DNA from 3 places in the Streptomyces sp. MI02-7b genome. Region 1 is predicted to be linked to each of the others. Evidence: riboswitches for the same ligand, from Rfam matches in the RefSeq annotation. Region 1 holds a riboswitch; each other region holds the start of a gene.

The links. Region 1 has a riboswitch for S-adenosylmethionine ahead of PV364_RS23145 (aminotransferase class V-fold PLP-dependent enzyme). Riboswitches for the same ligand answer to the same signal wherever they lie in the genome.
Region 2: it holds a riboswitch for S-adenosylmethionine, as region 1 does, so the genes downstream of both, PV364_RS00145 (glutathione S-transferase C-terminal domain-containing protein) here and PV364_RS23145 (aminotransferase class V-fold PLP-dependent enzyme) in region 1, are expected to answer to the same signal.
Region 3: it holds a riboswitch for S-adenosylmethionine, as region 1 does, so the genes downstream of both, PV364_RS17810 (putative leader peptide) here and PV364_RS23145 (aminotransferase class V-fold PLP-dependent enzyme) in region 1, are expected to answer to the same signal.

Annotation. Positions count from the first base shown of each region.
Region 1 covers NZ_JARAWX010000014.1:56,233-66,420, reverse strand. Annotated here, with positions in the region: gene PV364_RS23180 (L,D-transpeptidase) at 1-32, shown strand, start outside; gene PV364_RS23175 (hypothetical protein) at 45-446, opposite strand; gene PV364_RS23170 (heme-copper oxidase subunit III) at 616-1,236, shown strand; gene PV364_RS23165 (cytochrome c) at 1,317-2,126, shown strand; gene PV364_RS23160 (ubiquinol-cytochrome c reductase iron-sulfur subunit) at 2,135-3,175, shown strand; gene PV364_RS23155 (cytochrome bc complex cytochrome b subunit) at 3,172-4,809, shown strand; gene trpD (anthranilate phosphoribosyltransferase) at 4,958-6,022, shown strand; SAM riboswitch class IV at 6,194-6,310, shown strand; gene PV364_RS23145 (aminotransferase class V-fold PLP-dependent enzyme) at 6,467-7,804, shown strand; gene PV364_RS23140 (Lrp/AsnC family transcriptional regulator) at 7,838-8,119, opposite strand; gene PV364_RS23135 (rhomboid family intramembrane serine protease) at 8,116-8,895, opposite strand; gene PV364_RS23130 (hypothetical protein) at 9,011-9,259, shown strand; gene PV364_RS23125 (NYN domain-containing protein) at 9,348-10,188, shown strand, end outside.
Region 2 covers NZ_JARAWX010000001.1:27,938-38,125, forward strand. Annotated here, with positions in the region: gene PV364_RS00135 (amino acid ABC transporter ATP-binding protein) at 1-104, opposite strand, end outside; gene PV364_RS00140 (amino acid ABC transporter permease) at 101-1,102, opposite strand; SAM riboswitch class IV at 1,681-1,823, shown strand; gene PV364_RS00145 (glutathione S-transferase C-terminal domain-containing protein) at 2,066-2,875, shown strand; gene PV364_RS00150 (cupin domain-containing protein) at 2,894-3,400, opposite strand; gene PV364_RS00155 (Rrf2 family transcriptional regulator) at 3,537-3,971, shown strand; gene PV364_RS00160 (DsbA family protein) at 3,968-4,885, shown strand; gene PV364_RS00165 (ABC transporter substrate-binding protein) at 5,377-6,954, shown strand; gene PV364_RS00170 (ABC transporter permease) at 6,986-8,014, shown strand; gene PV364_RS00175 (ABC transporter permease) at 8,017-8,892, shown strand; gene PV364_RS00180 (ABC transporter ATP-binding protein) at 8,889-9,788, shown strand; gene PV364_RS00185 (ABC transporter ATP-binding protein) at 9,785-10,188, shown strand, end outside.
Region 3 covers NZ_JARAWX010000009.1:301,502-311,689, forward strand. Annotated here, with positions in the region: gene PV364_RS17800 (ABC transporter family substrate-binding protein) at 1-1,541, shown strand, start outside; gene PV364_RS17805 (hypothetical protein) at 1,597-2,403, shown strand; SAM riboswitch class IV at 2,414-2,527, shown strand; gene PV364_RS17810 (putative leader peptide) at 2,563-2,679, shown strand; gene PV364_RS17815 (ABC transporter substrate-binding protein) at 2,961-4,526, shown strand; gene PV364_RS17820 (ABC transporter permease) at 4,531-5,490, shown strand; gene PV364_RS17825 (ABC transporter permease) at 5,487-6,416, shown strand; gene PV364_RS17830 (ABC transporter ATP-binding protein) at 6,458-8,119, shown strand; gene PV364_RS17835 (LLM class flavin-dependent oxidoreductase) at 8,133-9,209, shown strand; gene PV364_RS17840 (ABC transporter ATP-binding protein) at 9,259-10,023, opposite strand; gene PV364_RS17845 (ABC transporter ATP-binding protein) at 10,020-10,188, opposite strand, start outside.

The DNA of each region.
Region 1 (10,188 bases):
ACCCGCAGGCCCGTCTGCGGCCGGTCCTGTGACCTCTGCGCCGGCTACGCGTCGACGGACAGACGCTGCCTGAGCAGCCCCGCCAGGGCGGCGCTCAGCTCGACCGGGTCGACGGGGTGGCTCACCGCCGCGTCGGCCCGGCTCCAGCTGGCCAGCCAGGCGTCCTGGGGGCGTCCGATCAGCACCAGCACCGGCGGGCAGCGGAAGATCTCGTCCTTGACCTGCCGGCACACACCCATGCCGCCAGCCGGCACGGACTCGCCGTCCAGCACGCACGCGTCGATGCCGCCGTTCTCCAGCGCGCTCAGCACGGCGGGAAGGGTCGCGCACTCCAGGTACTCCACCGGCGGCAAGTCGGCTGCGGGGCGGCGTCCGACGGCTAGACGGACCTGCTCCCGGGTGTTCCTGTCGTCGCTGTAGACCAGCACCGTCGCGGTCGTCTGCATCCGTGCCTCCTCGCCTTCGTGGAGTCGCCTGCCTGTGGCCGAACCTTACTCCTGAGCAGGGTCCTTCGAGGAGTGTTAGCTCCTTCGGGCGATCTCTGCCGCTGTCCCAACGGCCTTGACACACCGAATGGCACCCCCCGGAGTGAGCGCGAGATAAGGGACCGACATAATGTCGGTCGTGGCGACAGCAACAGCAGTAGAAACCGGGCACGCGCACCCGTCGGTCAACCGGCCGAACCTCACCAGCGTCGGAACCATCATCTGGCTGAGTTCCGAGCTGATGTTCTTCGCGGCCCTCTTCGCGATGTACTTCACCCTTCGCTCGGTGACGGGTGCCGAGTACTGGAAGGCTCACGCCGATCTCCTGAACGTTCCGTTCTCGGCGGCGAACACCACGATCCTCGTGCTCTCCTCCTTCACCTGCCAGATGGGTGTCTTCGCCGCCGAGCGCGGCGATGTGAAGAAGCTGCGCGCGTGGTTCACGGTCACCTTCATCATGGGCGCGATCTTCATCGGCGGTCAGATCTTCGAGTACACGAACCTGGTCAAGGAGGACGGCCTTTCGCTGTCCTCGGACCCGTACGGTTCGGTGTTCTACCTGACCACCGGCTTCCACGGTCTGCACGTGACGGGCGGTCTCATCGCCTTCCTGCTGGTCCTGGGACGGACCTACGCGGCCAGGCGGTTCACCCACGAACAGGCCACCGCCGCCATCGTCGTCTCCTACTACTGGCACTTCGTCGATGTCGTCTGGATCGGCCTCTTCGCCACGATCTACCTGATCAAGTAAGCGGACCGCCGCGGCAGCCGCGGCCTTCGGTCCGTGTCCCAGACCCATCGACGCAAGAGATCCTGACACCGGGGTAATCCGTGAAAAAGCTCTCCGCACGACGGCGCCACCCGATGGCGGCGCTCGTCGTCCTACTTCTCGCGCTCACGGCCATCGGGGGGCTGTACGCGGCGCTCGCGCCCGCACCCAAGGCGCAGGCCGACGACAGCTCCCAGTCCCTCGCCATCGAAGAGGGCAAGAAGCTGTACGCCGTCGGTTGCTCCAGCTGCCACGGTACGTCGGGCCAGGGAAGCAGTGACGGCCCGAGCCTGGTGGGCGTCGGCTCCGCGGCCGTGGACTTCCAGGTCGGCACCGGCCGCATGCCGGCCCAGCAGCCCGGCGCGCAGGTTCCGAGCAAGAAGAACATCTACTCGCAGAAGCAGATCGACCAGCTCGGCGCCTACATCGCGTCGCTGGGCCCCGGCCCGTCCACGCCCACCGAGGATCAGACCAACCCGAGTGGCGCGGACACCGCGCGAGGCGGGGAGCTGTTCCGCACCAACTGCGCGCAGTGCCACAACTACCAGGGCAAGGGTGGCGCCCTGACGAACGGCAAGTACGCCCCGTCGCTCTCGGGCGTGAGCAACAAGCACCTGTACGAGGCCATGCTCACCGGCCCGCAGAACATGCCGTCGTTCCCCAACAGCACGATGCCCGAGCAGAACAAGCGCGACATCATCGCCTACCTGAACGCCGTCAACGGCGACAAGGCGCCGAGCCCCGGCGGCATGTCGCTGGGCAGCCTCGGCCCCGTCACTGAAGGCCTGTTCGGCTGGATCTTCGGCCTCGGCGTTCTGATCGTCTGTGCGTGCTGGATCGGCGCCCACACCACCAAGGCCAAGAAGTCATGAGTCAGGACATGTCAGAAGAGAACCTGCCGGAGCGTTCGGCTCACGACCGTGGCCAGGTCGGCCTCGCGGATGAGCACCCGTTCGCCGACCCGGGCCTGCCCGCGCACCTGCCGCGCCGCCAGGACATCGACGAGAAGGCCGCGAAGTCCTCCGAGCGGACCGTGGCGCTGCTGTTCACCGCCTCGATGATCGCCACGCTCGGTTTCATCGCGAGCTTCGTCGTCATCCCGATCGACAAGATCGTCTACGTCTGGCCGCTGGGCCACATCAGCGCGCTCAACTTCGCGCTGGGCATGACGCTGGGCGTCTCCCTGTTCGCCATCGGCGCGGGCGCGGTCCACTGGGCCCGCACGCTGATGGACGACACCGAGCGCCCGGCCGACCGGCACCCGATCGAGGCCGACCCGGAGACCCGGGCCCAGGTGATGCAGGACTTCGCCGACGGCGCCCGCGAGAGCCAGCTCGGCCGTCGCAAGCTGATCCGCAACACCCTGCTCGGCGCGCTCACCCTGGTCCCGCTGTCCGGCGTCATGCTGCTGCGCGACCTCGGCCCGCTGCCGGAGGAGAAGCTCCGCCACACGCTGTGGGCCAAGGGCAAGCTGCTGGTCAACCAGAACACCAACCAGCCGCTGCGTCCCGAGGACGTCGCCGTCGGTTCCCTGACCTTCGCCGTGCCCGAGGGGCTCGAGGAGGACCAGGAGGACTTCCAGGAGCAGATCGCCAAGTCCGCGCTGATGATCGTCCGCATCGAGCCGGAGGACATCAAGGACAAGCGGGCGCGCGACTGGGCGCACCAGGGCATCCTGGCCTACTCGAAGATCTGCACCCACGTCGGCTGCCCGATCAGCCTGTACGAGCAGCAGACGCACCACGTGCTCTGCCCCTGCCACCAGTCGACGTTCGACCTGTCCGACGGTGCCCGGGTGATCTTCGGCCCGGCGGGCCACGCTCTGCCGCAGCTGCGGATCAGCGTGAACGACGAGGGCTACCTCGAGGCGCTCGGCGACTTCGAAGAGCCCGTGGGCCCTGCCTTCTGGGAGCGTGGATGAGTACCAACGAGAGCGTGAGCGCCAAGCCGCGCGGCAAGGCGCCCGCGGGTGAGCGTGTCGCCGACTGGGCGGACGGCCGGCTGGGCATCTTCAGCCTGGCCAAGGCCAACATGCGGAAGATCTTCCCGGACCACTGGTCCTTCATGCTGGGCGAGATCTCCCTCTACAGCTTCATCATCGTCATCCTGACCGGTGTCTACCTGACGCTGTTCTTCCACCCGGCGATGAACGAGGTCGTCTACGACGGCTCGTACACCCCGCTGCAGGGCATCAGGATGTCCGAGGCGTACGCGTCGACCCTGCACATCAGCTTCGACGTGCGCGGCGGTCTGCTGGTCCGGCAGATCCACCACTGGGCGGCCATTGTCTTCGTGGCCGCGATGCTCGTGCACATGATGCGCGTCTTCTTCACCGGCGCCTTCCGCAAGCCGCGCGAGGTCAACTGGCTCTTCGGCTTCCTGCTGCTGTTCCTCGGCATGTTCGACGGCTTCATGGGCTACTCGCTGCCGGACGACCTGCTGTCGGGTACCGGTATCCGGTTCATGGAGGGCGCGGTCCTGTCCGTGCCGATCGTCGGCACGTACCTGTCGTTCTTCCTCTTCGGCGGGGAGTTCCCGGGGCACGACATCGTGCCGCGGTTCTACACGATCCACGTGCTGCTGATCCCGGGCATCATGGCGGGCCTGCTGGTGGCCCACCTGATCCTGGTCTTCTACCACAAGCACACGCAGTTCCCGGGTCCCGGCAAGACCGAGAAGAACGTGGTCGGCATGCCGCTGCTGCCGGTCTACACCGCGAAGGCGGGCGGCTTCTTCTTCCTGGTCTTCGGCGTCATCGCGGCCATGTCCGCGCTGGTGTCGGTCAACCCGGTCTGGGCGTACGGCCCCTACCGGCCGGACCAGGTGTCGACCGACGCGCAGCCCGACTGGTACATGGGCTTCTCCGAGGGCCTGATCCGCATCATGCCGGGCTGGGAGATCAGCCTGTGGGGCCACACGCTCGTGCTGGGCGTGTTCATCCCGCTGGTGATCTTCCCGCTGGTCCTGGGCTTCATGGGCGTCTACCCGTTCCTGGAGTCGTGGGTCACCGGTGACAAGCGCGAGCACCACCTGCTCGACCGCCCCCGCAACCGCCCGGTCCGCACCGGCATCGGCGCGGCCTGGATCAGCCTCTACCTGATCCTGCTGGTCGGTGGTGGCAACGACCTCTTCGCCACCCGCTTCCACCTGTCGATCAACGCGATCACCTGGGTGGTCCGGATCTCCTTCTTCGTGCTGCCGGTGCTGGTCTTCTTCATCACGAAGCGGATCTGCCTGGGCCTGCAGCGGCGCGACCGCGACAAGGTGCTGCACGGTCGCGAGACCGGCATCATCAAGCGGCTGCCGCACGGCGAGTTCATCGAGATCCACGAGCCGCTGGACCAGGCCAAGCTGTTCACGCTCACCTCGCACGAGCAGCCGGAGCCGCTGGCCATCGGCCCGGCGACGGACGAGAACGGCGTGGAGAAGAAGGTCGGCCTCACCACGCGACTGCGCGCGAGGCTGTCGCGCGGCTACTACGGCGAGGGCACCCAGATCCCCAAGCCGTCGGCCGAGGAGTACGAGGAGATCACGAGCGGCCACGGCCACCACTGATCCCGGACGCTGTGCCACCGGGAAGGGCCCTGTTCGTCGGAGTTCATCCGATGGACGGGGCCCTTTCCCGTTCCCCCGCGCCGATAGGGTGGGGGCGAGGACGTCCGTTGCCCATCCCCTGCACGTCAGACCACCCGGAGTGTGGACCATGAGCGTTGTGAACCCCGCTGGAGGCGACACCGCGGCGGGCCGCTCCTGGCCCGGGATCCTGGGAGCCCTGCTGGCGGGGCAGGACCTGAGCACCGCGGAGACGGCCTGGGCGATGGACCGCATCATGAGCGGCGGGGCCTCCGACGCCCAGATCGCCGGCTTCATGGTGGCGCTGCGGGCCAAGGGCGAGACCGTCGACGAGGTCACCGGCCTCGTCGAGTCGATGTACGCGCACGCGCAGCCCCTCGACATCCCCGGGCCGGCCGTCGACATCGTGGGCACCGGCGGCGACCGGGCCAGGACCGTCAACATCTCGACGATGTCCGCCATCGTCATCGCGGGGACCGGGACCAAGGTCGTCAAGCACGGCAACCGCGCGGCCAGCAGTGCCAGCGGGGCCTCCGACGTGCTGGAGAAGCTGGGCATCAACCTGGACCTGTCGCCCGACCGCGTCGCCCGGGTGGCCGAGGAGATCGGCATCACCTTCTGCTTCGCGGCCAAGTTCCACCCCGCGATGCGCTACGTGGCCTCGGCGCGGCGCGACCTGGGGGTGCCGACCTCCTTCAACATCCTCGGCCCGCTGACCAATCCGGCCCGGGTCGGGGCGTCGGCGGTCGGCTGCTTCGACACCCGGATGGCCGGTCTGATCGCGGGGGTGCTGGCACGGCGCGGCTCCTCCGCGCTGGTGTTCCGCGGTGACGACGGCCTGGACGAGCTGACGGTCACCTCCACCTCGCAGGTCTGGATCGTGCGCGAAGGGACCGTGGAACAGGTCCCCTTCGACCCGCGCGACGTCGGCATCGAGCTGGTGCGGATCGAGGCGCTGCGGGGTGCCGACGCGGCCTACAACGCGGATGTGGCCCGCCGGCTGCTGGCCGGTGAGACCGGGCCGGTGCGGGACGCCGTCCTGCTCAACTCCGCTGCCGCGCTGGTGGCGCTGGAAGCCGCGGAGGGCAGTCTGACCGAGCGGATCGCCGCGGGAATGGCACGGGCGGCGGAGTCCATCGACTCGGGCGCGGCCGCGAAGACCCTGGAGCGGTGGGCGGCGGCCACGAACGCGTAGCCGCGCGGACGTTCGCAGGCGAGGGCCGGGGCCGGGCGCCCCGGCCCTCGCGCGTCTTCCGGCCCTCGCGCGCTCCCGGTACGGCCCGCGCGGTCCCGGGAGCCGCCGTGCGATGTCCGGGATGCGGACCGCGGCTTGCGGCACCGGGCGTCTGTGGCAGGATGCTGCGCAGGTCACGAGTGACAGCGACACGGCCCCGGCCCGCTGTCCGGCAACCCTCCTTCCGTGGCGGGGTGCCCCGGGTGATGACCAGGCCGCAGGCAGCGAGGTCTGCGGCAAGCGCGGTCATGAGGAGTTCTTCCATGAGCAAGCGAATGCGCTAGGGCCCGAAGGCCCCTTTTCCACCCTCCCCGGGCGCGCCGCCGTGTGCCGTCCGGCGCCGCGAGGGCTTTCCCGTCATCCCTGACGCCCTGTCGCTCCCCCCTGCCCACAGGAGACTTCGCCATGTCCGTGCACCTTGCTGCGACCGTCCGCACCACCACCGCCCCGCTGCCGGTCCTCGGCCGCGACGTCCTCGTCCCGCTCGTCACCGGTGGCGAGGTCGCCTACGCCGCCCTCGACTACGCCGCGAGCGCGCCCGCGCTGCAGCGGGTGTGGGACGACGTGGCCGCCTACGCGCCCTACTACGGCAGCGTGCACCGGGGCGCGGGCTACCTCTCGCAGCTGTCGACGGACCTGTTCGAGAGCAGCCGTGCGGAGGTGGCCGCCTTCCTGGGCTGCCGTGCCGACGACCAGGTCGTGTTCACCCGGTCGACCACGGACTCGCTCAATCTGCTGGCGTCCGTGGTGCCCGACGGCACCCGCGTCTTCGTCTTCGAGACCGAGCACCACGCCTCACTGCTGCCCTGGCGGCAGGGCGACGTCACCTACCTGAGCGCGCCCCGGACCCCCGCGGAGGCGGTGTCCGTGCTGGAGCGGGCGCTCGCCGCGTGTCAGTCGGAGGGTCCGGCGCTGGTCTGCGTGACGGGTGCGTCCAATGTGACCGGTGAGCTCTGGCCGGTGCGCGAGCTGGCGGCCGCGGCCCACGCGCACGGTGCGCGCATCGTCCTGGACGCCGCGCAGCTCGCGCCGCACCACCCCGTCGACGTGGCCGCGCTCGACGTGGACTGGGTCGCGTTCTCCGGGCACAAGCTCTACGCGCCCTTCGGCTCCGGCGTCCTGGCCGGCCGGGCCGACTGGCTCCGCGAGGGCGAGCCGTATCTCGCGGGCGGCGGCGCCACCCGGCGGGTCGCCCGCCGCGAGGACGGCGGCGTCGACGTGGACTGGCACACCACGGAGGCCCGCCACGAGGCCGGTTCGCCCAACGTCATCGGCGTCCACGCCATCGCCTCCGCCTGCCGGGCCCTGCGCGAGGCCGGCTTCGAGTCCCTCGTCGAGCGCGAGCAGGCACTCGTCGCCCGGGTGCGCGACGGTCTCGCGGGGATCCCGCAGGTGCGGGTGCTCTCCCTGTTCGGCGAGGACGCCCCGCGGGTGGGCGTCCTGTCCTTCGTGGTCGACGGCTGGAACAGCTCCCACTTCGCCGCGGCGCTGTCGGCCGAGTACGGCATCGGCGTCCGCGACGGGCTGTTCTGCGCCCATCCGCTGGTCCGCACCCTGCTCGGCGACCACACGGAACCGGGCGACTGCGGGGGCGACACCACCCTCAACGCCGTTCGCGTCTCCTTCGGCGCGGGTACCCCCGACGAGCACGTCGAGCGCTTCCTCACCGCCGTCGCCACCCTCGTCACCGACGGCGCCCAGTGGCGCTACCGCACCGAGAACGGCCGCTGCGTTCCCGCGTAACGCCGCGCCGGGCGCGCCCGGAGCCGAGGTCTACTAGGAGTCGAGGCCGATGGCGAAGGCGGCTTCGAGGTCGTGCTGGGAGTACGTCCGGAAGGCCACGTGCGTGTCGGTGGCCTCGACGCCGGGGATCTTGCTGATGCGCCCGGGGATGACGTCCGCGAGCTGGTCGTGCTGGGCGACACGGACCATGGCGACCAGGTCGTACGTGCCGGTGACGGAGTAGACCTCGCTGACGCTGTCGAGCGCCGCGATGGACTGCGCGATCTCGGGGATCCGGTCGACGCTGGTCTTGATGAGCACGATCGCGGTGATCACGGCTGTAGGTCTCCTTGGGTCGCCCTGGCTGCGGCCTCAAGCTTAGGCCTTGCCCGGTAGCACCCCCAGGCGCACAGGAAACCGAAGAGGAAGCCGGTGATGTGCGCCAGGTACGCCACGCCCGGGCCTGACTGGGGGGCCTGTCCGGCGAGGGACTGCAGGACGAACCAGAAGACCAGCACCATCCACGCGGGGAAGCGCAGCGGCAGGAAGAAGAGGAAGGGGAAGAGACTGGTCACGCGCGCCCGGGGATAGAGGTAGAGGTACGCGCCGAGCACGCCGGAGATGGCGCCGGACGCGCCGACCAGTGCCTGGGTTGACGTGGTGTGCGCCAGGGCGTAGCCGTAGGTGGCCAGGTAGCCGCACGCCACGTAGAAGACGAGGTACCGCAACCGGCCCATGCGGTTCTCGACGTTGTCGCCGAAGACGTAGAAGAACAGCATGTTGCCCAGCAGGTGCACCCAACTCCCGTGCACGAACAGCGCCGTGAGCACCGACACGAAGGGCGACCGTCCGAGGCCGTCCGGCGGGGGGCAGCCGGTCGGCATCACGACCGACGCGGCGGTGACACGCCCGTGCCAGAGTTCCGCGGGAATGACACCCCACCGGGCGAAGTACGAGGCCTGGGCGCACGCCAGCTCGTGGCCGGTGCCGTACACGGGGTTGAGCCCGGAGGCCGGGCCGATCAGGAAGACCGCCACGCACAGCCCGATCAGGGCGTACGTCACCACGGGTCTGCGGCGGACAGGGTTCTTGTCGTACACCGGGATGACCATGGATCGATCATGACGGAACGGGTGTAACGGGCACAGGACGCCTCGCCGCAGCGCCGGATCCCGCCGAGGCCGTAGGGTGACCGGAACGCAAACGCGCGACCTAGGAGCAGATCCGATGACGGTTCCACTGCCGACGTCCACGACCCGGTGGCGCTGCACCCTCTGCGGAAACCTGACCCGGTTCGACGTCACCCGGTCCAGCAGGGTCGTCGAGTACGTCCACCTGGACCTCGCGGGGGAGCCCAGCGTCGAGGAGCGCGAGGTGCTCAGCGAGACCGTCGAGTCGGTGCGCTGCCGCTGGTGCAACGCCGTGGACCGGGTCGAGCTGGTGGACCGTCCCGACGCGGCGGCTGCGCAGGCCTGACCGCCGCCAGGGACAATGGAGGGGCGCGGCGTGGCCTGAGAGGCCGGGGAGGCCGGGGAGGCGCCGAAGAACTGGACAGGAGTGACTGGTGGACCGGACCGGCGGTAATCCGGGCCACGGCGACGAGGCGGCCGGGCCCGCGGCTCCGGCTGCCCCGGACGGCTCGGCCCCGCCCGAGGCCCTCGACCGTCCGCTGCCCGAGGGCGTGCGCCACCGCGTGGTCTCGCTCGCGGCCGACGCCTTCGGCGGGCTGACCCTGGGCGAGCTGCCCGCGGTGCTGCGCCCGTACGCCCGGTTCACCCCGAGTCGCCGTGCCAAGTTCGCGGCCACCGCACTGGCTACCGCCCTGGAGAGCGATCCCGCCTTCCGGCAGCGCGTCGCCGGACGGCTGCGGGAGGCGGAACCCGATCTGTGCGATGCGCTGGACGCCGGCACCCCGCCGCCGGCCGTGGATCCGCTCGATGTGGCCGCCGCCGCCTATCTGCTGCGGCCCGCGGGCTGGGCGAAGCTGGTCGCCGCCGCCGGGGAGGAGGCGCAGCGCGCCAGCGCTGAGCGGGCCGGCGAGGAGGCGCTGCGCGAACTGCGGCAGCTGAGGACCGAACTCGACGAGGCGCGGGCGCAGTCCCGCACCGAGGCCGTCCGCGCCCGCGCCGACCTGGACGCGGCCCGCAAGGAGGCCGAGTCGCTGCAGCGCAAACTGCGCAGCGCCGCCAGCGATGTGAAGCGCGCGGAGGCGGCCCTGCGCAAGGTCGAGGCCGAACTGGACGAGGTGCGTTCTGCCGCCGCGGCGGACAAGGCGGCCGCGGACGGCGAGGCACGCCGGCTGCGCGCCCGGCTGGCCGAGGCGGAGTCGGCGGTCGAGGCGGGCCGCCGGGCGGCACGCGAGGGCCGCACCGTGGAGGACATGCGGTTGCGGCTGCTGCTCGACA
Region 2 (10,188 bases), on a different contig from region 1:
CCCGGCCGGACGGTCAGGCTCACCCCGTCCAGCACCCGGTGGGTGCCGTACCACTTGTGCACGTCGTGGACCTCCACCGCGGCGGGCTGTACGTCGGTGGTCATGGCGTGGCCTCCGTCCGGATCCGGGCCCGCAGGTCGCGCAGCGCGGCCCGCAGCTTCTGTGCGGGGGTGGGCGGGACGGTCCGCAGCGCGCCGCGCGAGTAGTACCGCTCCACGTAGAACTGGACGACGGAGACGACGCTGGTGAGGATCACGTACCAGACCGTGGCGACCAGCAGCAGCGGCACGATGTCGCCGGGATAGGTGCTGCCCATGCTCTGCACCGAGCCGAACAGGTCGAGCAGTGAGACGTAGAAGACCAGCGAGGTGCCCTTGATCAGGCCGATCAGCTGGTTGACGTAGTTCGGGACGACGGACCGCAGGGCCTGGGGAAGGATGATCCTGGCGAACTGGTAGCGCTTCGGCAGGCCGAGCGCCGCGGCCGCCTCGTGCTGGCCCTGGTCCACCGAGAGGATGCCCGCGCGCACCACCTCGGACGCGTAGGCCGCCTCGTTGAGGCTCAGACCGATGACGGCGACCACCATGTCGGTGGCGAGCCTGGACTCGTCGAAGGTGAGGAAGGCCGGCCCGAAGGGCACTCCGAGGCTCAACGTCCGGTACAGCGCGCTGAAGTTGTACAGGAACAGCAGCACGACGATGAGCGGTGTCGAACGGAACAGCCAGGTGTAGGTCCAGCTGACGGCACGCAGCACAGGGCTGCCGGAGAGCCTGGCCAACGCGAGCGCGATGCCGCCGAGGAAACCGAGCACCGCGCTGTACGCCGCCACCTCGAGGGTGATGAGCAGTCCGTCGAGGATCACCGGGCGCACGAACCAGTACCCGAAGCGGTCCCACTGGAAGAACGGGTTGGTCAGCAGGCCGTGCCCGATCTGGGCGACCAGCACCAGCACGATCGCCGTGGCGATCCACCGGCCGGGACGGCGCAGGGGCAGGACCCGCTGTGCGGAACGGGGTGGCGGACCGGGTTCGGGCCCCTTGGCCGGCTCCTGGGCCGGGGGTGCCGGGCGGGAGGACACAGCGGTGCCGGGGGGTTCACTCATCGGGACTCCAGCGAATGGGTGCGCCCCGGTCGCGCGGGCGACGGGGGACCGGCCGGGCGACGACGGCACGGCGGCACGGGGCACAGGGGGCGAGCGGAACGGGGCCGAACAGGCGGGCGCTCCCGCCGCGTCAGGGGGAGGTGCCGGCGTTCAGGGGGTTGCCGTCAGGCCTGACAGCGCCCGCGACAGAGCGCCGAACAGGCGTGACACAGCGCGCTGTTGACGCGGAGCAGACCGACGGGCCGCCGCGTGTACGCCTGGAGCAGGCCGTGGCGCCGCCACGCTGCCGTCCCCGGGGTTGCGTACATCGCCGTCACCGTCACCGTTCCGCCCCGCGGGGGGGCCTCGTGTCCAGCGGAGGTCGTGGGGTCCGGCGGTCACCCGGGTCGGCCACCGTCATACGGGAGTTGACGCCGGGCGGCCGGGCCCGCAGCTGACGCTCAGGACCGTTCTGCGGCGTAAGTTAGGCACGGGCCGAAGAGAATGTCAACGACGTCGTCCCACATGCCGGACGCCACCGTGAGACGCGCATCGCCTTCTTGACGCGCCGGGTTTGCCGGGCCAACACTGATGGGAACGGTCACGATTGTCAGCGCCCGCGGTGCCGTTTCCGGCTCCGTGGGTCATCGGCCCCGGCCCGCTGACAGGCAACCCTCACATCGCGGTGGGGTGCCCCGGGTGACGACCGGGTCCCGCCGGCGCGGCGGGTCAAGCGCGGTCCCGCGTCCCGCGGGCCCCGAGCCGGGGAGGCGGACATGTCCAGGGCACGATCCGCGCTCCTCACCCGTCGGCTGCACATCGACTTCCTGCGCGTCTGCAGCGCGTTCGGCACGGCCGGCTGACCCGGAGGAGTCCCCCGCCGTACCGACTCAGGGGCCATGTGCGACCGGGCACAGGGCCTTCAGCCGTTCCGCCCGCCGGTGCCCGAGGGCAACCGGGGGCCCACCGTGCCCTGGAGAGTGCATGCCCGAGACGATCCCGCGCGATTCCGGCCCCGCCGGCCCCGCGCCGCTCAGTGACCTCAGCTTCCGCTCGACCTGTACCACGCTGCCGCGCACGTCCCGTCCGGAGCGTTTCCGCAGCCGGATCGGTGTCGACGTCGCCGGCGGCTTCTACCCGGCCCCGCGCCGCTACGAGGTGTTCCTCACGGCGGCGCGGTGCCCGCAGTCGCGGCGGGTCGCCGTCACCCTCGACCTGCTCGGGCTCCGGGACTCCGTCGTCACCACGGTCGTTCCGGCGGCGTCCCCCGATGCCGCCGAAGCCGCCGCGCTCGCGCCGTTGCGCAGGGCGTACGAGGCCACCTGGCACGGCTACGACGGACCGCTCACCGTACCGGCCCTGTGCGACCGGTGGACCGGACGGGTCGTCAGCAACCACACCGCCGACATCCTCCGCGACCTCGCGGGCCGTCTCGGCGACGCGGCATGCGGTCCCGTGACCGACCTGTGCCCGCCGGCCCTGCTGAAGGAGATCGAGGCCGTCCAGGATCTGGTGGAGGGCTGCGTCACGCGCGCCGCGGAGCGGGCCGCCGCGGCGCAGGCACCGGCCGACCGCGCGAAGGCCCTCGACGGGCTGCTGAGCACGCTCGGGATGCTGGACCGCCGGCTGGCCGACGGGCGCTGCGTCCTGGGCGGGAGGCTGACCGCGGCGGACGTCGATCTGTGGGTGGCCCTGTCCGGCCTCGCGGGTGGCGTGCTCTCCCGGTACGAGCACCTCACGGCCTACGTCCGCCGTCTCGCAGGGCAGTACGCGGCCTTCGGCGCCCCGCGCTGAAGGCCGCGTGCCGGCGCCTCAGGCTTCTTCGGCCGGAAGGGCGTACAGCCCGGGAAGGTTGACCACGATCGCCTCCTGAGTGCTGCGGGCGATGACGACCACGGCCTCCTCCGCGGGGTCGGGGTTCTCCTCCCGGTGCGGCACGAACGGGGGCACGAAGATGTAGTCGCCCGGTGAGGTGCGCAGCCGCACCTCACCGGGCCCCTCGCCGGAGTCGTCGAGGAAGACGAACTCGGGGTGCCCGCTCACCACGTAGATGGCGGTCTCGGACTCGCCGTGGTGGTGGTCGGAGGACGATGTCGCGGGGGCCACATGGGTCTGACCCATCCACAGTTTCTCGGAACCCACGGTCCGCCCGCTGACGGCGGCGAACCTGCGCATCCCGCCGGTCTGCGCCGTCCCGTCGTCCAGGGAGTCCGCGCGGACGTGGTGGAGCCGGGTGCGCAGGGGCGCGGCCCCGTGCCCGGGAGTGTCGTGGAGATGGGGGTGAAAGCCCTCACCCGGGGTCGTCGACGGCTCGCTCATGCCGGGACGGTAGAGCGGCCCCGAAAAGGATGTCAAGAAGTGTCCATTGCCCTTCACCTGCGGCAATACTCCCGCAATGTGGAGAGCGGGCAGCGCGGGCCCTGGTCGCGGGGGCCGGGTCGGGCATGATGTGACCATGCATATCTCCGCGAAGGCGGACTACGCCGCACGGGCCCTCCTGGAGCTCGCCTGTGAACCCGCCCGCCCACTGACGTGCGAAGCCATCGCCTCCTCGCAGCAGATCCCGTTCCGGTTCCTGAAGTCCGTCGTGGGCGAGCTGCGCAAGGCCGGGCTGGTGCGCAGTCAGCGCGGCTGCGAGGGCGGCTACTGGCTCGGCCGCCCTGCCGAGGAGATCACCCTCCTGGACATCGCGCTCGCCGTCGACGGCGAATTGATCACCTTGCGGGGCGAACCGCCGGCCGGGCTCGACTACCCCGGCGCCGCCTCGGGACTGCCCGGTGTGTGGCGCCAGGTCGAGGCGAGCGCGGCGGCGATCCTCGGTGCAGTCACCCTGCTGTCGCTGCTGCCGGCGGGCGCCCGGGAACAGCCGGCCCGGAAGGGAGCCGCGTGACGGACGGAGCGCCCTGGCCCGCGCTGGAGGTGGTCGAGTACACCGATCCGCTGTGTCCGTGGGCCTGGGGTTCGGAGCCCGTCTTCCGCAAGCTGCGGGCGGCGCTGGCCGGCCGGGTCCGGTGGCGCCGGGTCTACTGCCTCCTGTTCGACCTCGACGACGACCCGGCGCCCGACTCCGCCGCCGAGACCGCCTGGTACGCGGGCTACATCGAAGGGATCAGTGCCCACACCCGGGCGCCGCGGGCGCTCCGGCTGAGCCGCGTGGCGGCGAGTTCCTGGCCGTCCTCGCTGGCGGCCAAGGCCGCCGAACTCCAGGGCCGGGACGTGGCGGACGGGGTGCTGCGCCGGCTTCGGGAGACCGTCTTCGTCCTGGGCGAACCGGCCGACACGCCCGCGCTGGCACTGTCCGCCGTACGCGGCGTGCCGGGTCTCGACCTGGAGCGGCTCACGGCCGACGCGGCGTCCGCCGAGGTGCTGGAGCAGGTGCGCGCCGACCGGGCCGAGGCGCGTCGCCCGGTGCGCGAGGTCCTGTCGGTTGCGGACCGGTCGCCGCACCCGGGCACCGCCAAGGAGACCGGCGACGGCGGGTACCGGTACGCGCTGCCGACGCTGCTCGTCCGCGCCCCGGCGGGACATCGCGTGGTGCCGGGCTGGCGGACCTACGAGGAGTACGCGGCAGCCGTGGCGGAGCTGTGCCCCGGACTGCCGGACGTGCCGCGCCCGCTCTCGCCGGCCCGGGCGCTGCGGCACTACCGGAGCCTCACCGGTCCGGAGCGGGAACTGCTGGCGGAAGGCCCGTGGCCGCCGCGGGAGGCGGTCCGGGTGGAGACCGGGAACGGCCCCTTGTGGCTGCATCCCGACGAGGCCGCGGTGCACCCGGCGACCTGCGGAGGCGCACGCGGCGCGCCCTGACCTGCCGCTGAGGCGCAGTCAGGACGCCGTCCCGACCAATGAGACACCAATTGGTGTCTATTGACAGCCGTTCGCGACGGTCGCCAGGATGTGCAGCATGCTCACGACGCACCCCGGTGTGGTGTGCCGCTACGTGGACCTGCGGCGCACCTCCAGCGCTCTCTGTCGCTGACCGGCCGACGCCCACGGCCCACAGGCGCCTGACCGTTCCCGTCAGCGCCGGCCGTCCCGCCGCTCAGCCGTCGCGGGCGCCCGCCGCCCGCGCCGCCGCCTTCGCGCTTCGCCGCCTCTCCCCATCCACCTCCTGGTGAGCCCCCGCGTACCCGCCGCCGCCCTGCCCCGAGCGCGGCGTGCCCGACGTGTGTCTCAAGAGCCTGCGTCGGCACGTCCGTAAGGGCACGGGCCGGCGTCCGGCGCGGGTGCGAACCGCGCCCGCCGCCGCGCCCCGCCCGCCCAGAGACGGGCCGGGGCCCCTCGCAGAAAGCCGTGACATGCCCCGACGACTCACGCCCCGCCGCCGCCCAGGACCCGACCCGCGATCCCCCCGAACGGCGGGCCGGCTGCGTGCCGCCGCCCTCGGCACCGCCCTCGTCTGCGTGCTCGCCCCCGGCCTCAGCGCATGCGGCGACGGCGCGGGCGCCGCGACCGGCGGCGCCACGCTGAAGTGGGCCTCCTCCTACTTCCCCGCCCACTGGGACCCGGTGGTCTCGGGCAGCGGTGCCCAGTTCCGCGAACTCGCGCTCGTCTACGCCTCGTTGACGCGCACCGACGAGAACGGCAAGGCCGTCCCGGACCTCGCCAGAAGCTGGGAGTACAACGACAAGGGCGACGAGATCACCTTCCATCTACGCCCCGGCCTGACCTTCAGCGACGGCCAACCGGTCGACGCCGCCGCGGTCAAGGCGGCTGTCGAGCGGGCCAAGAAGCAGCAGAACTCGGCACTGTTCGGCGACCTGACCTCGATCAAGTCGGTGGACGCCCGGAGTCTGGACGCGATCGTCCACCTCACCCAGGTCGACTACCAGATCCCCCAGCTGCTCGGTCAGCGCGTCCTGCAGATCGCCAGCCCCAAGGCGGCCGCGCATCCGGAGAAACTGGACCAGGACCCCGTCGGCGCCGGGCCCTTCGTCGTCGAGCAGCTGATCCCCGGCACCAAGGTCCTCCTGAAGAAGAACCCGGACTACTGGGACGCGAAGAACATCCACATCGACGACGTGGAGCTGGTCTCGGCCCCCGACGCGTCGACGGTCGTCTCCGGGCTGCAGACCGGCGTCTACAACTTCGCCGACATCAAGCCGAGTCAGGCCGACGCCGCCAAGAAGGCCGGACTCGACGTGTTCGTCCAGCCCGGCTTCAACGCCTCGAACATCAGCCTCAACATCAACAAGCCGCCGTTCGACAACGACAAGGTCGTCGACGCCGTGCGCCACGCCATCAACCGCAAGGAGTTCGTGGACAAGCTGACCTTCGGCTACGGCGAGGCGACCGACCAGCCGTTCCCCAAGGGCTACGTGGCCTACGACCCGCGGTCGGAGAACGCCTACCCGTACGACCCGGCGAAGTCGAAACAGCTCCTCGCCGAAGCGGGCCGCAAGCCCGGCGACATCAAGCTCGACCTGGTCATCCCGGCGGAGGACCCGCAGGCCGAGATCGTCCAGTCGCAGCTGGCGGCCGTCGGCATCGCCGTCACCATCAAGATCGACAAGAATTGGGCCACCCCGTTCTTCGCCAAGGACCTGACGTTCTCGCTCTACGGCACCACGGGACGCGACTCCGCGGCGCAGACCCTCACCGCCCACTTCGGCCCCGACGGCCCGCTGAACCTCAGCTCGCCCTACGAGCCGTCCGGTTTCGAGGCGGCCATCGCCAAGGTGCGCCGGACCCCGCTGAACGCACCGGACTACGCGCAGATCCTGCAAGCGGCGACCCGGGCGGGGCTGCGGACCAAGGCGCTGGTCTTCACCTACTCCTCCCCGAACCTCTTCGCCAAGAGCAGGTCGATATCGGACCTGCCGAAGAACCCGGCCCACCTGGACTGGACCGGCGTGACCATCTCCGGCCGCGACTGACCTCCGTCCACCACCCGAAGGGGGCACCCTCATGACGACCACCGCGGTACCGGTCACCTCTGCCCGCCGTCGCGGGGTCGCCGCGATCAGGGTGCGGCAGGCCGTGAGCCGCATCCTGATCACCCTCACCCGCTCGATCGCGATCTTCGTGCCCGTGTTCCTGGTCGCGACGTTCGTGACGTTCGCACTGCGGTCGCTGAGCGGCCTCAGTCCGGCGCGGATCCAGCTGGGCGAGGAGGCGACTCCCGAGGCGATCGCCAGGGTCGAGGCACACTGGGGGCTCGACCGGCCCTTCCTCACCCAGTACTGGGACTGGTTCACCGGCATCCTGCACGGCCGGCTCGGCACCAGTTGGACCAACGGCGCCGACATCTCCACCCTCATCGGCCTCGGCCTCGGCGTCAGCCTCTCGGTCGCGACCTTCGCGCTGATCATCGGTGTGACCGTGGGGTTCACCCTCGGCACGGTGGCGGCACTGCGCAGCACCACCTGGATCGACCGCGCCATCACGGGCTTCGTCACGGTCATCTCGGTGATGCCCGCCTTCGTGGTGGGCATCGTGCTGGTCACCGTCTTCGCGGTCGGACTGCACCTGTTCCCCTCCGCCGGGTACATCCCGGCGGCGCAGGGCGTCGGCCCGTGGCTCGCGCACATCACCCTGCCCGCCGTCGCCCTGAGCTTCGACGTCGTCGCCGATGTCGCCCGCCAACTGCGCAGCAGCCTCATCGCCGCCTACCGCGAGAACTACGTGACGGGCGCGGTGGTCAGGGGACTGGGCCCCAGGCGCATCTTCTTCGGCCACGTCCTGCGCAACGGCATCGGGCCGGCGCTCGCCACCCTGGGCCTGAAGTTCCCCGCGCTGGTCGGTGCCTCCGTCGTCACGGAGTGGATCTTCGGCCTGCAGGGCTTCGGCAGGTTCGCCAACGACTCCGCCCAGGCGGGCGACGTGCCCGCCGTGCAGGGAGTCCTCGTGGTGTCGATCGTCCTGGTCGTCGCCTTCAACCTGATCGTCAACCTGGTGCTGGCGCGTGTGACGCCGGCCTCCCAGCGGGGGGTATGACCATGGTGCGCCGCGTCCTCGCTCTCACCTCCGGCCGGATCGCCGTGGCCGTCCTCGCCGTGATCGCAGCTCTGGCGGTCCTCGGCCCCGTCCTCGCTCCCGACAATCCCCTGGCCACCAGCGACAACACGCTCGCCGGCGCCTCGTTCGCCCACTGGCTGGGCACCGACTACCTCGGCCGCGACGTGCTGAGCCGGCTCCTCGACGGCTCCCGCGTCAGCGTGCTCGGCTCACTGGAGGTCGCGCTCACGGCCCTGGTGGTCGGCGCGATCCCCGGCATCCTGTCGGTCTACCTCGGCCGGGTCTTCGAGTGGATCACCCTGCGCCTGGCCGACACGCTCGTCGCCCTGCCGTTCCTGCTGTTCGCCGTCGCGGTGATCGCCCTCCTCGGCAACGGCATCACCCAGGCCATGCTGGTCACCGGCGCTCTGGTGTCGCCGCTGTTCTACCGGGTGTCCCGCGCCGCCACCCTCGCCGTGGCCCGCTCGCCGTACGTGGAGGCGGCGCTCGTCTCCGGCGCCTCCGTCGGCTGGATCGTCCGCCGCCACGTCTGGGTCAAGGTCCTCCCGCCCCTCGCGGTCGCGCTCGCCCAGACCGTCGGCCTCGGCTTCGTCATCGTGTCGAGCCTGACGTTCCTCGGCATCGGCGTCCAGCCACCCGCGCCCACCTGGGGCGGGCTGCTCGCCTACGACTTGGGCTACCTCAGCCACCAGCCGTGGGCGCCACTGGCACCCGCCCTGCTGATCATGGTCGCCGTCTGGGCCGGCAACCAGCTCGCCGACGCGATCCGTGACGTCTCGGGCGAGGCGGGCCGCGCGCTGGTCAACAGCCGCAAGGCCCGCGCCAACCGACTGGGCGCCACCGGAGGTGCGCGATGACGACCGTGTCAGAAAACCTCGTCCCCGGGCAGGCCGGCAGTGCCGCGCCCGGTGACACGGGCGGGGAAGCGGCCGCCCCGGCATCGCCGGTGCTGTCCGTGCGCGACGTACGCATCAGGGACCAGGCCGGCGACCGCGAGATCGTCCGCGGAGTGAGCTTCGAGCTCACCCCCGGCAGGGCGGTCGGCATCGTCGGCGAGTCCGGCAGCGGAAAGACCCTCACCTGCCGCGCCGCACTGGGCATCCTGCCCCCGCACTTCGAGGTGACCGGCGGATCGATCGAGATCCTCGGCACCGACATCGCGACCCTGACGTCCCCGCAGTGGACGGCCCTTCGGGGCGCCACGATCAGCGCGGTCTTCCAGGACCCCGCCTCCTACCTCAATCCCTCGATCCGGGTCGGTCCCCAGATCGCCGAGGTCGTCCGGGCCAAGAAGGGTCTGAAGCGGCGCGAGGCACGCCACCGCGCCGTCGAGCTGCTGCGGGCGGTGCGACTGCGTGACCCGGAACTCGTGTACAGCCAGTACGCCCACGAGCTCTCCGGAGGCATGCTCCAACGCGTCCTGATCGCGACGGCGATCGCCGCGGACCCGCGGATCCTCATCGCCGACGAGGCGACGACCGCCCTCGACGTCACCGTCCAGGCCGAGATCCTCGACCTCCTCGCCGAACTGCGCGAACGGACAGGACTGGCCCTCGTCCTGGTCTCCCACGACCTGGCCGTCGTCGCCCAGCTGTGCGACGAGGTACTGGTCCTGCGCGACGGCCGGGTCGTGGAACACGGCCCGACGCACACGGTGCTCCACGACCCGCAGCACGACTACACCCGGCTGCTCATCGCCGAGCACGAGCAGTACGGCCTGGACACGTTCCGCACGCCCGAGGAGGACGCGTGACCACCGCACCCGCCGACACCCGGAACCCCGTCTTGGAGGTCACCGGGCTCCAGGTCCACTACGGCCTCCGCCGCAGGCGCCGACGGGCCCTGCACGACGTCTCGTTGAGCGTGGCGCCCGGCGAGACCGTCGGCGTCATCGGCGAGACCGGATCGGGCAAGACCACCCTCGCCCGGGCCGTGCTCGGCCTGGTGCACGCCTCGGCGGGCTCCGTCGTCGTCGACGGCGAGGACGTCAGGACCTACGGCCGGCGGCAATGGCGCGACCTGCGCCGCCGAGGCGTCGTCCAGTACGTCTTCCAGGACCCGCTGCGCAGCCTCGACCCGGACGTCACCATCGAGGACTCCCTGACCGAACCCCTGCTCCTGCAGGGGGTCGCCCGCGAAGCCGCGGCCGAGCG
Region 3 (10,188 bases), on a different contig from region 1:
ACAACCCCCAGCCGTACGACAACATCAAGGACGGCGGGACCTACACCACCCCCGGCACCTTCGACGACCAGGGCAATCCGTTCAACGCCAACGCGACCCTCACCGCCTCCCGCATCTGGTTCTGGTACAACCCCGACGTCATCACCTACTCCCCCACCGGCGACGTGCAGTACAACCCGGACTACCTCAGCGACGTCAAGGTCACCACCACCGGCGGCAACCAGCGGGTGGTGCTCACCATCAACCCCAAGGCCACCTACAACGACGGCACCCCCATCGACTGGAACGCCGTCAAGGCGACCTGGCAGGCCAACAACGGCACGAACAAGGACTACAACGCGAGCAACACCGAGGGCTACCGCAACATCACCTCGGTCACCCGCGGCACCGACGACAAGCAGGCGATCATCGAGTTCAAGGGTGTGGACCCCTGGTGGTCCAGCCTGTTCACGACCTTCCTGCACCCCAAGGCCGCCACGGTCGGCGCCTTCAACGACGCCTACGTCAAGAAAGCGCACCCCGAATGGGGCGCCGGCCCCTATACGGTGGGCACGCTCGACACCAAGAGCGGCAACCTCACCTTCGTCCGCAACCCCAAGTGGTGGGGCAGGAAGGGCAAGCTCGACAAGCGGATCTACGTCAACCTGGACTCGGACGCCGCGCTCAACGCCTTCAAGAACGGGCAGGTCGACTACGCAGCCACCGGCAGCGCCGAGGGCCTCAAGCAGATCAGCGGTGTCAAGGGAACCGAGATCCGCCGTGGCGGCAGCCCCTTCGAGTACTCGCTCTACGTCAACACCAAGTCGCCGGTCCTGGGCGACGTCCACGTCCGCGAGGCCCTGCTGAAGAGCATCGACCGGGCACAGATCGCCACGATCCAGTTCCAGGGCCTCGACTACTCCGAACCGCTTCCCGGCTCGGCCCTGCTCTTCAGCTTCCAGAAGGGCTACAGCGACAACGTCTCCCCGCTGATCGACTACGCCCCCGACGACGCGAAGAAGGCCCTGGACGCCGCCGGCTGGAAGCCGGGCGGCGACGGCATACGCGAGAAGAACGGCACCAAGCTCACCGTGGGCTACACCCTCCTCGGCGACGACCCTCTGGACAAGGCCACCGCCAACGCGTTCGCCGCGATGCTCAAGCCGGTCGGCATCCGGCTGGAGATCAAGAAGGCCGACGAAGCGGACTTCGCGAAGATCCTCGGCGACCGGGACTTCGACCTCTTCCTGTCGGGCAACCGCTCCACGGACCCCTTCGGCGCACGCTACCTCTACCAGTTCTACGGCACCGACAGCGACTCCAACCTGACCGGCGCCGGAACCCCGGGACTGGACAAGGCGATCCACGCCGCGGCCTCGATCCCCGACCCGGACCGGCAGACCGCCCAGGCCAACGCCATCGAACGCAAGGAACTCGCGCAGTACGCCTTCCTGCCCCTGTTCAGCGGACCGTCCATCTACGCCGTGAAGAAGGGCCTCGCCAACGTCGGCGCCACCATCTTCGGCACTCCCCTGCCGGAGACCGTGGGCTGGCAGAAGTAGCCGTCCCACGGGCCCACCCGGGCCGGCCGGGACGCGCGTCGCGCTCCCGGCCGGCTTGCCGTGCTCTCGGAAGGAACGCCCATGTCCGGCCGGGGACTCCGGCGAGGGCCGCGACTTCGCCGCCCGCAACGCCGACGACGTCTTCTCCGCGCACGGCGACGACTTCGACGACGCACCGGCCTTCGCCGAGGCATCCGGCGTCGGCTGCGGGCGGCCTGACGACCCGACGACGACCTGCGCATGCTGCCCGGCACGGAGATCATCTTCGGCGCCACCGAGGACGAGGCGCAGGAAGAAGAAGCGCTGGATCCGCCGGCGGCAGGTGACTCCCGCCACGGCGCTGGGCATCGCGGGGCTGGTGTGGGGCATCGACCTGTCGGACCGCGACGCCGACGGCCCGCTGCCCGAGGAGGATCCCGTGGCGGCCGGGAACGACGTTTCCTTCGGCACCCGTCGCGTCGCCGACCCGCGCGCGGTCGTCGTCGAGTGGCGTGCCGGGGCGGAGGCGCACGGGTGGTCGCCGCAGGAGACCGTCATCGCGCTCGGCCCCCAGCGCGGCCATGTCGGCACCCCGTCCGCACTCGCCGACCGGTTCGCCTCCTTCGTGCGGCAGGGCGCGGTGGACGGCTTCAACGTCACGCCCTGCCTGATCCCGGACGGCCTCGACGACGTCGTCGACCTGCTCGTCCCGGAACTGCAGGAACGCGGCGTCTACCGGACCGAGTACACCGGCACGACGCTCCGCTCCCACTTGGGGCTGCGGCCGCCACTGACCCGTCGCCCGGTGCCCGGCGGCGTCGCGACGGAGGCTGAACGGACCGCCGGCTTCGCGCCATTGACGGACGGCGAGACCGCTCCGTAAGCTCCGAAACGGCATTGAGCGTCAGCGTCAAGCCCTGGCTGGCTGACCGGCAACCCTCCGACGCGGCGGGGTGCTCCAGGTGAAAGCCCGGCGGAGTCATCGGCGACTTCCGCAAGCGCGCGACTCCGTGGACGGGGTCCGAGAGGGGGAGGACAGGGCATGCGGCACAACGGCCACCTGAGCGCCTCCCTCGCGGCCGCGATGCTCTTCTCCGGCTTCTCGCGGCGACGCCACATCGATCTGCAGCGCTTCGCCAGCTGTCTGTGTCACAGCTGACCGGGATCCGCCCGGCCGGCTGAGCACGCGCGCCGGCCGCCACCCGCACCCCACGCCCTCCGCAGGGTGTGTTCGCCGCGCCCCTCGCCGGGCCCGCCTTCTCCTTCCCCTTTCCCAGCCTCTGAACAGCGTCACCTCGTCGCGGCAGCGTGCCCGACGGGGCGTCATGTCCGTGCGCTCTCGCTCGCTGCCGGTGCGCGGTGACACGAGTAGGAGAACTTTCGGTGACAACTCATCACGATGCACGCGCCGGCCGGGCCGCCGCTGCTCTGGCCGCCCTCATGACCACCGGCTTCCTGCTGACCGCCTGCGGTTCGGACACCGGTGATTCCGGCGGCGGTGGCGGACGGCACAGGTCCGGTGGCACCCTGACGTTCGCGGTCGGTTCCGACGCCGGCTGCGTGGATCCGCAGCAGGTCGCCAGCAACGACACCATCTACTCCCTGCGCCAGGTCGTCGACTCCCTGACCGACCAGGACCCGAAGACCGGCAGGATAGTGCCGTGGCTGGCCAAGAGCTGGGACGTCAGCCCGGACGCCACGACGTTCACCTTCCACCTGAGACCGGGCGTCACCTTCAGCGACGGTTCACCGCTGACCGCTCAGGTGGTCAAGGACAACTTCGACGCCGTACCGAAGCTCGGCGCCCTGGCCACCCTCGCCCAGGGGTACCTCAGCGGTGTGCAGAGCACGACCGCCGTCGACCCGACCACGGTGCGGGTGAAGTTCACGGCGCCCAACGCCCAGTTCCTCCAGGCGACGGCAACGCACTCGCTGGGGATCGAGTCGTCGGCGAGCGTGCGGAAGTCGCCGCAGGACAGGTGCAGCCAGGGAGTGGTCGGATCCGGGCCCTTCGTGCTGAAGCAGTACGTCCAGAACCAGTCGATCACCCTGGCCAAGCGGACCGGATACCAGTGGGGTTCCTCGCTGTGGACCAAGAAGGGCGAGGCGTACCTGGACCAGCTGGTGTTCAAGGTGGTTCCCGAGGCGGGCGTACGGGCCGGCAGCCTCCGGTCCGGCCAGGTGGACGCGATCGGCAGCGTCGGCAGGGCCGACGAGGCGACGCTCAAGGGCGGGCCGGTGAGCCTTCAGCGGCGGGCGAACCCCGGCGTCGTGTTCGGCCTGGGGTTCAACAACTCCCGGCCGATCCTCGAGGACGCCACGGTGCGGCAGGCGATCGGGTACGCCGTCGACCGGCAACAGGTCGCCGCCACGGTCTTCCCGACCGGCACCCGGCCGGCCACCAGCGTCCTGGCGCACACCACCCCTGACTACGCGGACCTGACCGCCGACCTGGCGCACGACGTCGCGAAGGCGGGGGCCCTGCTGGACTCGGCCGGCTGGAAGCCGGGCCAGGACGGCATCCGCACCAGGAACGGGACCAGGCTGAGCCTGACCGTCAAGTGGTTCGCGAACGCGGCCACGAACCAGCCGGCACTTGAACTGATCCAGCAGCAGCTGAAGGCCGCCGGCATCGAGCTGGTACTCAAGGAGCTGCAGATCTCCCAGATCGCCCAGGTGCAGCAGTCCGGTGACTTCGACGCGCTGTGGGGAAACCTCACGCGGGCCGATCCGGACATCCTGCGGACCTCGTACTCCACGAAGCTGGCCAACACCTACCGCGTGCCGTCGAGCCCGCTGGACGCGGTGCTCGACCAGCAGGCGGCGGCCACCGACGCCGACCAGCGGGCACAACTGGTGGCACAGGCGCAGACGTTGATCGTGCGGAACGCCTACACCGTCCCGGTGGTCGAGTTGCAGACCCAACTGGGCGTGTCGAAGAAGGTGCACCACCTCGACTTCGACGCCTCCAGCCGGATCCAACTGCACGACACCTGGATCGGCTGACGGCATGACCACTTACGTGATCAAGCGGCTCGCACAGGCGCTCGGCGTGTTGTGGGCGGCCTACACGCTGTCGTTCCTCGTGCTGGACTACCTGCCCGGTGACCCGGTGTCGGCGCTGGCCGGCGCAGGGGCGGACTCGGCCGCCATCGATCCGGCCCGGCTCGCGGCGCTCCGGCACCAGTACGGCTTCGACAAGCCGGTTCCCGAGCAGTACATCGAGTACCTCGGCCGGGCCGTGCGCGGCGACTTCGGCGACGCGATCTCCACGGGCCGGCCCGTGACCTCGACCCTGGCCGACGCACTGCCGCAGACCCTGCAACTGACCGGGGCCGCGCTGCTGCTCGCGGTCGCCGGGGGCGGCGCACTGGCGATGCTGGCGACCTTCACCCGGCGGCGGTGGCTGCGGCAGGTACTGCTCTCACTGCCGCCCCTGGGGGTGTCGGTTCCCACATTCTGGGTCGGGCTGGTCCTCGTCGAGGCGTTCTCCTTCCGGCTGCGCTGGTTCCCGGCCTTCGGCAACGACGGGCTGCGGGCACTGGTGCTGCCCGCGGTGACGCTGGCCGTCCCGACCGGCGCACTGGTCGCACAGGTGCTGGCCAAGAGCCTGTTCACGGCACTGGGCCAGGCCTACGTGGAGACGGCGCGGGCCAAGGGCGCCGGCCGCCGGCGCATCCATCTGCGGCACGCGCTGCGCAACGCGTCCTTGCCGGCGCTCACGGTGGTGGGGCTGCTGGTCGGGCAGCTCGTCGCCGGCTCCGTGGTCGTGGAGACCGTCTTCGCCCGTGACGGTCTGGGCCGGGTGACGGTCGCCGCGGTCACGGCGCAGGACCTTCCGCTGGTCCAGGGCGTGGTGGTGTTCGGCGCGCTGATCTTCGTACTGGCGAACCTGGCGGTCGACCTCGTCTACCCGCTGCTGGATCCGCGCATCGTGGTGGCCTCGGGCAGGAGGGCGAGTTTCGCATGAGCCAGAGCCTTGTCCAAGACGCCGCCGAACCCGCGGCGCAGGGCCCGGAACGGCCGGGGGGGCCGGGCGACGGTACACCGCCGGGTTCGCGGAACGGGGGCCCGCGGCGGGCGCTGCGGTTCCTGCTGCGCCGCCCCGGCCTGCTGGCGTCGGTAGTCGTCGTTGTCCTGGTGCTGCTCGCCTCGTTCCACCCGGAGCTGTTCACCTCGCGGAACCCGCTGGAAGGGACGCCCTCACAGAACTTCCGCGGGCCCAGCGGCGAGCACTGGTTCGGCACCGACGAACTGGGACGCGACCTGTTCTCCCGCGTGGTGCACGGGGCGCAACTGTCCCTCAAGGCAACGCTGATCGCCGTCGCGGTGGCGTTCGTGCTCGGCGGCCTGCTCGGTCTGGTGGCCGGGTTCGTGGGCCGGTGGGTCGACGACGTCCTGATGCGCTTCGTGGACGTGCTGCTCTCCATTCCCGCGCTGTTCCTGTCCCTGGCCCTGGTCACCGCGCTGGGGTACGGGACGGTGAAGGTGGCGTTCGCGGTCGGGATCGCCGGCGTCGCGAGCTTCGCGCGGGTGGCCCGGTCGGAGGTGCTGCGGGTGCGGCAGGCCGTCTTCGTCGAGGCGTCGCGGTCCTGCGGGGCCCGCTGGTACTCCGTGCTGGGACGGCACGTGCTGCCGAACGCCGCGGGCCCGATCGTCGTCCTGGCCACCCTCGAACTGGGGACGGCGATCCTGTCCGTGTCGTCGCTGAGCTTCCTCGGCTACGGGGCGCCTCCCCCGGCCCCGGAGTGGGGAACCCTCATCTCCGTCGGCCGCAACTACCAGGCCAACGCCTGGTGGCTGACGGCCCTGCCCGGCCTGGTGATCGCCGCGACGGTACTGGCCACCAATCGCGTCGCCCGGGCCCTGGACGGCGAATGGTCGGAGCAGCGATGAACCGGCCCGCGACCCGCTCCCGAACGCATACGGATGGGGACATGACCACAGCCCTGCTGGAGATACGCGGCCTGTCGGTGTCGTACGACACGCGCAGCGGTCCCGTGCACGCCGTGCGGGGCGTCGACCTGGACGTCCGGGCGGGCGAGGTGACCGCCGTGGTGGGCGAGTCGGGCTCCGGCAAGAGCACCACCGCGCACGCCGTCACCCGGCTGCTCGCGGCTAACGGCAGGATCGACGCCGGAACGGTCCGGTTCGGCGGGCACGACCTCACCACGCTGACGGAGGCGGAACTGCGGGTGCTGCGCGGCGCGCAGATCGGCCTCGTCCCGCAGGACCCTTCTGTGTCGCTCAACCCGGTCAAGCGCGTCGGCGAGCAGGTCGCCGAGGTGTTGCGCATCCACGGCCGGGCCAGTCGCCGCACCGCCGCCTCGGAGGCCCTGGCCGTACTGGAGCAGGCCGGGCTGCGCGATCCGGCCGTCCGCGCGCGGCAGTACCCGCACGAGCTCTCCGGCGGCATGCGCCAACGGGCGCTGATCGCGATCGCCATCGCCGCCACACCGAAGCTGATCATCGCGGACGAGCCGACCAGCGCGCTCGACGTCACCGTGCAGCGGCTCATCCTCGACCAGTTGCAGCACCTCACCACGGAGTACGGCACCGCGCTGCTGCTCGTGACCCACGATCTCGGGGTGGCCGCCGACCGCGCACAGCACATCGTCGTCATGTCCCAGGGCCAGGTCGTCGAGACCGGACCGACCCGGGACGTCCTCCGTGCCCCGCAGCATCCCTACACCCGCCGGCTGCTGGACAGCGCTCCCAGCCTGGGCGCGGCCCGCCCCGTCGCCGTCCGCGCGCCGTCCGCCGGCGATGCCGAGGCACCGCCCCTGGTCGAGGTCCGCAACGCGGTCAAGGAGTTCAGGCTGCCCCGCGCGGCGGGCGGGTCCCGGACGCTGCGCGCGGTCGACGACGTCAGTCTCACCGTGCGCCGCGGCCGGACCCTGGCCCTGGTGGGCGAGTCCGGGTCCGGGAAGTCGACCACCGCCCGCCTCGTGCTGCGCCTGACCGAAGCGACCTCCGGGCAGATCCTGTTCGACGGCCACGACGTCACCGACTCCCGCGGGTCCCGGGCCAGAGACCTGCGCCGCCGGGCCCAGCTCGTCTACCAGAACCCGTACGCCTCGCTGGACCCGCGGTTCTCCATCGGGGAGGTGATCACCGAGCCGTTGCGCGCCTTCCGGGTCGGCGACCGGCGCTCCCGGCTCGACCGGGCCCGCGAACTGCTGGACCGGGTGGCGCTGCCGGCCTCGGTCCTCGGCCGCCGCCCGGCGGAGCTGTCCGGGGGGCAGCGCCAGCGCGTGGCCATCGCACGCGCCCTCGCGCTCTCGCCGGACCTGGTGGTCTGCGACGAACCGGTGTCGGCGCTCGACGTGTCGGTCCAGGCCCAGGTTCTCGACCTCCTGGCCGAACTCCAGGCCGGCAGTCAGGTGGCCTACCTGTTCATCTCGCACGACCTGGCCGTCGTGCGGCAGATCGCACACGAGGTCGCCGTCATGCGGGCCGGTCGCATCGTGGAGACCGGAACCGTCGAGCAGTTGTTCACCCGCCCGGGCCACGCGTACACCCGCGAACTGCTCGCGGCGATACCGGGCCGAAGCACCTCCTCCCCCGCCGGCCCCGCCGCCGAGCCCGCCACCACGTGAGGACGCAACCCGCATGAGCACCGACCGGATCACCTCGCTGGCGTTCCTCACCCCGGGCAACTTCGACGACGAGGACCCGCACACCGGGCTGGAGGAGACACTGCGCCTGTTCGAGTACGGCGAACGGCTCGGCTTCGACGGCGCCTGGGTCCGGCAGCGCCACCTCGAACACGGCGTCGGGTCGGCCGCGGTGTTCCTCGCCGCGGCCGCCCAGCGCACCCGGCGGGTGGAGCTGGGGACCGCGGTCATCCCCATCGGGTACGAGAGCCCGTTCCGGTTGGCCGAGGATCTGTCGCTGGCCGACGTGCTGTCCCAGGGGCGACTGCAGGCCGGCTTCAGCACCGGCATGCCGCACGCCGAGTTGCTGGGGGACCTGGTGTACGACGGGGACTGGCGCAGTTTCGACCTGTCGTACGGCAGAATCGCCCGCCTCGTCGACAACCTGCGCGGCCGATGGCTGGGCGGCCCGGACACGGTGATCCGCTCCCCCGGTGCCATCCAGCGCCCGCGGCTGCAACCGCACAACCCCGGACTGACCGACCGCATCTGGTACGGCGCGGGCAGCCTCACCTCCGTCCGCTGGGCCGCCGAACACGGCCTGCACCTGCTGTCCGGGAACATCGTCAGCGCCGACGGGGACACCGACGACTTCACCTCGGCCCAACAGCGCATACTCTCCGAGTACCGGCGCACCGCGCACGCGGTCCGCCCGGAGGCACGCATCGCCCTGGGGCGCGTCGTCGTCCCGTTCGACAGTGCCGACGCCGCCACCCGCACCCGCTATGCCGACTACGCCGCCGGCCGGCACCAGCGCACACTGGCACCGCAGACCATCGGCACGCGGCGGATCCTCTTCGCCCCGGACCTCGTCGGGACCGCGGACCAGATCCTGGAACGGCTCACCGCGGACCCCGTGCTCGCGTCGGTGTCGGAACTCCGCCTCGAGCTGCCGTACGAGTTCCGTCACGAGGAGTACGAGCAGATCCTGCACGACGTACGACACCTGATCGCGCCGGAACTCGGGTGGCGGCCCGCCCTTCAGGTCGACCCCGACCACAGCCCGAACCCCGTGGCGGAGGCCGCGCGCTGAACGACAGGCCGAGCGGGCAGTCGGCCGGCCAGGGCCTCGATCGCCCGGGTCAGGCGGGCAGTCGCGGCACGCTGTCGATCAGCCGCCGGGTGTAGGGGTGGGCGGGGCGGCCCAGCACCTGGCCGGTGTCGCCCTGTTCGACGACGCGGCCGTGCTCCAGCACAGCGGTGCGTTCGCACAGGGACGCCACGACCGACAGGTCGTGGGAGACCATCACGAGGGTGAGCCCCTGTTCCCGCTTGAGCTCCGCCAGCAGGTCCACGACCTTGACCCGGGTGGTGACGTCGAGTGCGCTGACCGGCTCGTCGGCGAGCAGCACCCGCGGGTGGCACACCACGGCTCGTGCGATCGCGATGCGCTGGCGCTGTCCGCCGGAGAACTCGTGCGGGTAGCGGTGCAGCGCGTCGGCGGGCAGCCCGACGCGCTCCAGGGCGGCGGCCGCCTTCGGCAGTGCGGCGGACCGTGTGTCGATTCCAAGGGAGCGCAGCGGCTCCGCCACGATGGCCCCCACGCGCCGGCGGGGGTCCAGCGAGGAGTAGGGGTCCTGGAAGACGCATTGCACGCTGCGCCGGAACCGGCGCATCTGCTCCCGGTCGCGAAGGGTGAGGCCGGCGCCGTCGAAGTGGACACTTCCGACGGTGGGACGGGACAGTCCGAGCAGCAGGCGCATGAGCGTCGTCTTGCCGGCCCCGGACTCACCGACGAGGGCGAGACTCTCCCCCGCCTCGACGGCGAGGGAGACGTCCCGCACCGCGTCGGCCGTGCTGCCCCGGTGCCGCAGGGTCACGTCCTTCAGTTCCAGCACGGGCGTCACGGTGCGCTCCTCAGGTCCAAAGCGGACTCCAGTCGCCGCGCGCTGGCCACGAGGGCCTTGGTGTACTCATGGCGAGGCGAGCGGACGAGGTCACGGACCGTGCCCTCCTCGACGGCGCGGCCGTCCTTCATGACCAGGGCGCGGTCGGTCACCCGGGCGACGACG